2 regions of the Variovorax sp. RO1 genome follow, and region 1 is predicted to be linked to the other one. Evidence: predicted binding sites of a transcription regulator. Region 1 holds the regulator's gene; the other holds the start of a gene.
What was found. The regulator LexA, encoded in region 1, represses DNA repair genes until DNA is damaged. The targets are predictions, from matches to a motif close to ACTGTATNNNNATACAGT.
Positions count from the first base shown of each region.

Region 1 (4,207 bases):
AAGCTCGGCATGAGCGCTGCAACCACGTGCCACGCGGCGTACCAGAGCAGGGTGAGGGCGAGCAGCTTGCGGCGGTCCCAGCCCGCGACCGCGGCGGCCAGCAGCGGGGCGCCCAGGCACATCACGAAGGCGGCTGCGGTGATCAGCTGGCCTGCGGTGGCGACCTTGATCGCCAGCGAGACGCTGATTTCATTGAGGGTGCCGGGCACGACCATCACGCCCGTGCCGATCACGAAATTGCCGGCCAGCAGTGCCCAGAGCGCGCCTCGCTGCGGCGCGGGCCGGCTCATGCGTTCACCGCCGGACCTGCAGCGCGCCGGGGTTCACGATGTTCGTGGGGTTGCCCTTGATGAAGCTCACGACGTTGTCGAACGCCTGGCCGAAGTAGCTTTCGTAGCTTTCCTGCTCGACGTAGCCGATGTGCGGCGTGCAGATGCAGTTCTCGAGGCGCAGCAGCGCGTGGCCCTGCAGCGGCGGTTCGCTCTCGAACACGTCGATAGCCGCCAGCCCGGGGCGTCCACGGTTGAGTGCGGCCAGCAGGGCATCGGCCTCCACCAGCTCGGCGCGCGACGTGTTGACGAACAGCGCCGTCGGCTTCATGCGGGAGAGGTCTTCGAGCTTGATGAGGCCCTGGGTGTCCTCGTTGAGCCGCAGATGCACCGACAGCACGTCGGCCGCGGCAAAGAATTCGTGGCGGTTCTGTGCCACCTGGAAGCCGTCGGAGCGCGCCTTGGCGCAGCTGGCCTCGCGGCCCCAGATCACGACCTGCATGCCGAAGGCCTGCCCGTAGCGCGCCACCAGCTGGCCGATGCGACCGTAGCCCCAGATGCACAGCGTCTTGCCCTTGAGCACCGAGCCCATGCCGAAGTTCGGCGGCATCGACGCCGACTTGAGGCCCGACTGCTGCCAGGCCCCGTGCTTGAGGTTGCTGATGTACTGCGGCAGGCGGCGCATGGCCGCCATGATCAGTGCCCAGGTGAGCTCGGCAGGTGCCTGCGGCGAGCCCGAGCCTTCGGCCACCGCCACACCGCGTTCGGTGCAGGCCGTGACGTCGATGTGGCCGCCGACGCGACCGGTCTGGGAAATCAGCTTGAGCTTGGGCAGCTTCTCGATCAGTTGGCGGGATATCTGGCTGCGCTCGCGGATGAGCACGATGACGTCCGCATCCTTGAGGCGAACCGACAGTTGGCCGATGCCCTTGACCGTGTTGGTGTAGACCTTGGCGGCGTACGCGTCCAGCTTGGCAGCGCACTGCAGCTTGCGCACGGCGTCCTGGTAGTCGTCGAGGATCACAATGTTCATGGCATGCCATTGTGCCTCGCAGCATTGGCAGGTCGCACGTGTGAACGTTTGGATACCCGGTGCCCGATGGCGCCCGGGAGGCCTGTTTCAGGCCGTTGGGGGTGAATCCGCCGTGCTCATGGGGAGTGCGCAGGTCGCGCAGGCACGGCGGCTTCGTTCGCACTTTCTCAGTGCAGATGGCTGGGGCGGTGCGTGCCGCTGCCGGTTTCTGCAGCTTCCAGTGCGGCGAGTCGTTCGAGTTCGGCGCACACGTCGGCCATGCGGCCGGAAATCACGACCCGGTTGGCGCAGCCGCGCTGCGAGCCTTGCCGGTCGACCACGCGGACCACGCGCAGCGGGCGGGCGGGCGTGGCAGCAGCGGATGGCGACGTGGCCGGCGTCGGGCTGCCGGCGGTGCGCGCCGTGCAGGCCGGGCGAATGGCCACGTAGCGCAAACCAGCGGCAGCGTCGCTGCTGTCACCGCGTGACGGGCGGCGGGCGGGCATCCAGCGGGTGGCCAGCGATTGCAGGGGCGACCAGAAGTCGGCGATAGCGAGGAGGGCGATTCCCATGTGAACTCCAAAAAAGTATGAGGTTGAACACAGGCAGGATTTCTTGAGTCGGCCGCAACAGGGTGATGGCGACTTCGCGCCATACGCCCGCCACCTGTCGCGGCCGGATGAGGTGCTGCTGCCAGTGGGCAGCAAGCCCGGGGCCTACATCAGCATCGTGTTGCGGATGAGGCCGACCGCGAGGCCTTCGATTTCGAAGGGCTCGCCGGGCTGGACGATGATGGTCGGGTAGTCGGGGTTCTCGGCGTGCAGCTCGATCACCTGCTTGTTGCGCTTCAGGCGCTTCACGGTGACTTCTTCGCCCAGGCGGGCCACCACGATCTGGCCGTTGCGCGCTTCCTTGGTGGCCTGCACGGCGAGCAGGTCGCCGTCCATGATGCCGGCGTCGCGCATCGACATGCCGCGCACCTTGAGCAGGTAGTCGGGCTGGCGCTGGAACAGCGTGTTCTCGACGTAGTAGGTCTGATCGACGTGCTCTTGCGCGAGGATGGGCGAACCGGCCGCGACGCGGCCGATGAGCGGCAGCGCGAGCTGGGCCATGCCGGGCAGCGAGAGCGAGAACTGGTTGCCTTCGCGGTGGCGCGTTTCGTGGAGCGAGCGCAGCGCATCGCCCTTGAGGCGGATGCCGCGCGAGGTGCCGCTGACGAGTTCGATGACGCCCTTGCGGGCCAGGGCCTGCAGGTGCTCTTCGGCGGCGTTGGCCGACTTGAAGCCCAGCTCGTTGGCGATTTCGGCGCGCGTGGGCGGCGCACCGGTGCGTGCGATGGCGGCCTGGATCAGGTCCAGGATCTGCTGCTGGCGGGCGGTAAGCTTCACTGCGAACTGCATAGTGGTTTCCTTGCGGCACTGGCTAGATATCCAGTACCTGTATTTTTAACCAGTTTTCAAAAGTTGACAAGCCATGACTCATTCCTCTTCGTCCGAGACGCGCCGCGTGGTGGTGTTGGGCACCGGCGGCACCATTGCCGGCAAGGCCGCCAGCAGCGGCGACAACATCGGCTACACGGCGGGGCAGGTGGGGGTGACCGACCTGCTGGGCGGCATCGAGGCACCGACCGGCGTGACGCTAGTGGCGGAGCAGGTCGCGCAGCTCGACAGCAAGGACATGGACGCCGACACCTGGCGCCAGCTGGCCGCGCGCTGCGCGCACTGGCTGGCGCAGCCCGATGTGGCCGGCATCGTCGTCACGCACGGCACCGACACGCTGGAGGAAACCGCTTTCTTCCTGCACGCCGTGCTGGCGCCGGCCAAGCCGGTGGTGCTGACGTGCGCGATGCGTCCGGCGACGGCCTTGTCGCCCGATGGTCCGCAGAACGTGCGCGACGCGCTCGTGGTGGCTTCGACGCCGGGCGCGCAGGGCGTGACAGTGGTGTGCGCGGGCACGATCCACGGCGGCCTAGACGTGCAGAAGGTGCACACCTACCGCCTCGATGCGTTCGCGTCGGGCGATGCGGGTCCGGTGGGCTATGTCGAAGAGGGCGGGGTGCGGCGTGTTCGCGCGTGGCCGCAGGGGACGTCGGCCGATGCTGCACGGTTGGATGCGGTGTCGAAGCCGTGGCCTCGTGTCGAGATCGTCATGAGCCACGCGGGCGCGAGCGGTGCGATCGTCGAGGCGTTGCTGCTTCCGTCTGCCGAACCCTTGCGCGGGCTGGTCGTGGCCGCGACCGGCAACGGCACCGTGCACCACGCACTGGAAGCCGCGGCACTGAAGGCGCAGGACGCTGGCGTGGCGGTGCTGCGCGCCACGCGCTGCACGAACGGACGCATCCTCCCGAAGCCCGGTGACGGGCTGCGGGATGCGGGCGCACTCACGCCGGTGAAGGCGCGGGTTGCGCTGGTGCTGGAACTCTTGGGAGTGGCCGCCCTGCCGGAGTCGGAGGGCGGTTAGGAGAGAGGCTGACGGGGTCGTCAGCCTCTGAATCAGCTGTTCAGTGCGGCGAGCGCGCGCTGCGTGATCTCGTCGACCGTGCCCACACCCTGGATGGCGCGGTACTTCGGTGCGGCGGACGGATCGGCCTTGGCCCAGGCCGAGTAGTAGTCGACCAGCGGACGGGTCTGCTGGCTGTAGACGTCGAGCCGCTTGCGCACGGTCTCTTCCTTGTCGTCTTCGCGCTGGATCAGCTCTTCACCAGTCACGTCGTCCTTGCCTTCCACCTTCGGCGGATTGAACTTGACGTGGTAGGTGCGGCCCGATGCCGGGTGTGAGCGGCGACCGCTCATGCGTTCGATGATGTCGCCGAAGGGCACATCGATCTCGAGCACGTAGTCGAGCTTCACGCCGGCCGCCTTCATGGCGTCGGCCTGCGGAATGGTGCGCGGGAAGCCGTCGAACAGGAAGCCGTCGTTGCAGTCGG
Region 1 covers NZ_PKMT01000006.1:325,148-329,354, forward strand. Annotated here, with positions in the region: gene CY658_RS26615 (MFS transporter) at 1-290, opposite strand, end outside; gene CY658_RS26620 (D-2-hydroxyacid dehydrogenase family protein) at 295-1,302, opposite strand; gene CY658_RS26625 (hypothetical protein) at 1,470-1,853, opposite strand; gene lexA (transcriptional repressor LexA) at 1,998-2,681, opposite strand; gene CY658_RS26635 (asparaginase) at 2,755-3,741, shown strand; gene adk (adenylate kinase) at 3,774-4,207, opposite strand, start outside.

Region 2 (4,207 bases), on a different contig from region 1:
CACGCCGAAGAAGTCGGTGAATGGCACCTACGTCTACGACAACCGCAGGCCGTCCGATGTCGGCCCGCTGGCCTACACCATCGAGAACGCGCTGGCGGTGTCGCAGGCGAGCATGACCGGCAACTGGTCCAACGCCGACAGCAGCCCGAGCCTCGGCGTGACGGTGCAGGTGGACGGCCAGGGCGTGTTCACCGGCACCACGAGCGGTGTGCAGATCGGTCAGTGCACGCTCTCGGGCACCGTCGCCCTGGCGCAGCCCGGCTCGGCCAAGAACATGTACAGCCTCACGCTGAAGGCGGTGAATGCCGCCACCGCCAGCACGGACGACTGCAAGCTCACCCCCGCCGCCACCGGCAGCTATGCCGGGCCGGCCCTCATCGGGCTGGTGCCGGCGGGCGTGTACGACAGCAACGGCTACTTCCGCAGCCTCATGTTCCTGGTCCGCTCGAACACCGGCGCCACGCTGCTCGTCAACCTGCGCAAGCAGCCCTGACGGCGTTCTGCGCGGGCGGGGCACGCTCAACCGGGAATCTTCTCGAGGCAGTAGCCCAGCCCGCGCACCGTCGCGATGCGTATCGGTCCTTTTTCGATCTTCTTGCGCAGGCGGTGGATGTAGACCTCGATGGCGTTGATGCTCACCTCTTCGCCCCATTCGCACAGCCGGTCCACCAGCTGGTCCTTGCTGACCAGCCGGCCGGCGCGCTGCAACAGCACTTCGAGCAGGCCCAGTTCGCGCGCCGACAGCTCGATCATCTTGCCGTCGATGGTCGCCACGCGGCCGGCCTGGTCGTAGACCAGCGGGCCGTGGCGGATCGCGTTGCTGGTGGCGCCCATGCCGCGCCGCGTGAGGGCGCGCACGCGCGCCTCGAGCTCCTGCAGGCTGAAGGGCTTGGCCATGTAGTCGTCGGCGCCGTGGTCCAGGCCCTTCACGCGTTCTTCGACGCTGTCGGCTGCCGTGAGCACCAGCACCGGCAGCTGCGAGCCGCGCGCGCGCAGGCGCTTCAGGATCTCGATGCCGTGCAGGCTGGGCAGCCCGAGGTCGAGGATCAGCAGGTCGAACTCGCTGTGGGTCATGAGCGCGGTGTCGGCCTGCGAGCCGTTGGCCACATGATCGACCGCCGCGCCCGAGGTGCGCAAGCTGCGCAGCAAGGCATCGGCCAGCACTTGGTCGTCTTCGGCAATCAGTATTCGCATGAGCCACCTCCGGCGGATTCAGGCGCCATGCCGGCGCAGTTCACATTCGTCTCAGCGCGAGTCTAGCCCGCTGTGTAGGCTTCGAGTCCGATGGTTACCACGGTGGCAATCTCGTCGCCCACGCTGGCGCGGAACTCGCGCTCGGCCTGCGTGACGGCGCGGCGGAAGGCGTCGAGCCAGGCCAGCCCGTCGGCGGTGAACAGCACGCGCCGCGCGCGCGCATCGAGCGGATCGGGCCCGCGCGTGACCAGCCCCCAGGCTTCGCACTGGTCGACCAGCGTGCCCATGGCCTGCTTGGTCATGCCGGCGCGTTCGGCCAGCTCGGTCAGTCGCGAGCCCTCACGCGCCAGGTGCCGCGTGATGTGGATGTGCGCCGCGCTCACCTGGGCGCGCGCCGCGAGGTTCGACAGCGCCAGCGGCACCTCGATGTCGTGCGCCATCAGCGCCAGCACGCGCTCGTCGAAGCGGCGCATCGCGTGGCCCAGCAGGCGGCCCAGGTGGGTCTGCCGCCAGGCGTCGGGATCGGTGGGAAAGGCGGGGCCGGACATGGCATCAGATGGTAAGGCAAACTGACTTTAAAGTGGGTTTGCAAAGCGAAATGAGCCCCTACACTACTGTTCAAGCATCCAGCCTGTGGTTAAAAGCAGATGGATGAAACCCGACACAACCCGTTGATATTCAAGGAGATTTCCACATGGACGCAGTCGTCAAGGGCGCAAGCATCTCGGTCGCCAACAGTGAAAAGGCCAAGGCCCTCCAGGCCGCGCTGGCCCAGATCGAAAAGCAATTCGGCAAGGGCACGATCATGCGGCTCGGCGAAGGCGAGGCGCTCGAAGACATCCAGGTGGTCTCCACCGGCTCGCTGGGCCTGGACATCGCCCTGGGCGTCGGCGGCCTGCCACGCGGCCGCGTCATCGAAATCTACGGCCCTGAGTCGTCGGGCAAGACCACGCTCACGCTGCAGGTCATCGCCGAAATGCAAAAGCAGGCCGGCACCTGCGCTTTTGTCGACGCCGAACACGCGCTCGACGTGCAGTACGCCCAGAAGCTCGGCGTGAACCTGTCCGACCTGCTGATCAGCCAGCCCGACACCGGTGAACAAGCGCTCGAAATCGTCGATTCGCTGGTGCGCTCGGGCGCTGTCGACCTGATCGTCATCGACTCGGTGGCCGCACTCACGCCCAAGGCCGAAATCGAAGGCGAAATGGGCGACTCGCTGCCCGGCCTGCAGGCCCGCCTGATGAGCCAGGCGCTGCGCAAGCTCACGGCCACGATCAAGAAGACCAACTGCATGGTCATCTTCATCAACCAGATCCGCATGAAGATCGGCGTGATGTTCGGCTCGCCCGAAACCACCACCGGCGGCAACGCGCTGAAGTTCTACGCCTCGGTGCGCCTGGACATCCGCCGCATCGGCACCATCAAGAAGGGCGACGAAGCCATCGGCAACGAAACCAAGGTGAAGGTGGTGAAGAACAAGGTGAGCCCGCCGTTCAAGACGGCCGAGTTCGACATCCTGTTCGGCGAAGGCATCAGCCGCGAGGGCGAGATCATCGACATGGGCGTCACGGCCAAGATCATCGACAAGTCGGGCGCCTGGTACGCCTACAACGGCGAGAAGATCGGCCAGGGCCGCGACAACGCTCGCGAGTTCCTGCGCGAGAACCCCGACCTGTCGCGCGAGATCGAGAACAAGGTGCGCGAGTCGCTGGGCATTCCGCTGCTCGCAGCCGACGCCGGTAGCGAACCCGAGAAGGCCGAGAAGCCCGCCAAGGCTTCGAAGGCCGACAAGGCGGCAGCGGAGTAAGTTCGACAAGGCGGCCTTCGCGTGTTGCGTGGGCCGCGTGAGCGACCCACCCCCGCATGGCTTTCAGCGCCCCCTCCCTCAAAGGCCGCGCCTTGCGCCTCCTGAGCCAGCGCGAGCATTCGCGCGCGGAGCTGGAGCGCAAGCTGGCGAAGCACGAGGAAGAGCCCGGCACGCTGGCGAAGGCGCTCGACGAGCTGGCCGCCAAGGATTTCATCAGCGAGCCGCGCGTCGTGGCCTCGGTGCTCAACCAGCGCGCGGCCCGCTCGGGCGCCTTGCGCGTGAAACAGGAACTGCAGGCCAAGGGCATCGCGCCCGAAGCCATCGCCGAGGCGGTGGCCGGTTTGCAGGAAACGGAAGTCGCGCGCGCCACGGCCCTGTGGCGCCGCCGTTTCGATGCGCCGCCGGCCGATGCCAAAGCGCGTGCGAAGCAGATGCGATTCCTGATGGCGCGCGGTTTCTCGGGCGCTGTCGTGTCCAAGGTGCTCAGGAGTGACTTCGATGACACAAGCGACGACAACCCCGACGAATGAAGGCGGCGCGCTCTCCCGCGTCATCACGCAGCGTGTGAGCTGCGAATGGCGCGACGCCTATGCGCTCGCGTCCGACCCGAAGCGGCTGCCCGACTGGGCCAGCGGCCTCTCGAAAAGCGCACTGGTGCCGCACGGCGACCACTGGATCGTGCGCACGCCCGAAAGCGGCGAGGCCCGCATGCGCTTTGCGGCACCCAATGAGTTCGGTGTGCTCGACCACTGGGTGGCGCCCGAAGGCGTGCCCGAGGTCTATTTGCCATTTCGCGTGATCGGCGTGGCACCGGGTGTGTGCGAGCTGCAGTTCACGCTGCTGCGTCAGCCGCACATGGACGATGCGGCCTTTGCGCGCGATGCCGAATGGATCGCGCGCGACCTGCAGGCCCTGCGCCGCCTGCTCGAGGCGGGCTGAGCCGGGCGCGGCTTACTCGGCGGCGGCGACTTCGTCGGCCAGCGGGTTCTCGGCCTTGTACGAGGCGATGTCGCGCACGTTCTTCTGCACCGCCACCGCGCCGAACAGGCTCAGCAGGAAGGCCATGGCGTAGAAGCCCTTTTCGCTCGCAGCCAGCGAGGCGTTGAAGAGGCCCACGGCCAGCAGGCCGACCGACAGCAGCAGCGAGACCCAGCACAGGCCGAAGTAGATGCCCGTGACCGAGATGCCCTCGAGCCGGTCGCGCAC
Region 2 covers NZ_PKMT01000002.1:601,299-605,505, forward strand. Annotated here, with positions in the region: gene CY658_RS14015 (hypothetical protein) at 1-493, shown strand, start outside; gene CY658_RS14020 (response regulator transcription factor) at 520-1,194, opposite strand; gene CY658_RS14025 (MarR family winged helix-turn-helix transcriptional regulator) at 1,257-1,742, opposite strand; gene recA (recombinase RecA) at 1,889-3,001, shown strand; gene recX (recombination regulator RecX) at 3,058-3,531, shown strand; gene CY658_RS14040 (polyketide cyclase) at 3,500-3,940, shown strand; gene yiaA (inner membrane protein YiaA) at 3,953-4,207, opposite strand, start outside.
Region 2: recA (recombinase RecA) is a predicted target of LexA. The motif match lies at 1,808-1,825, and genes of this name have one in related genera.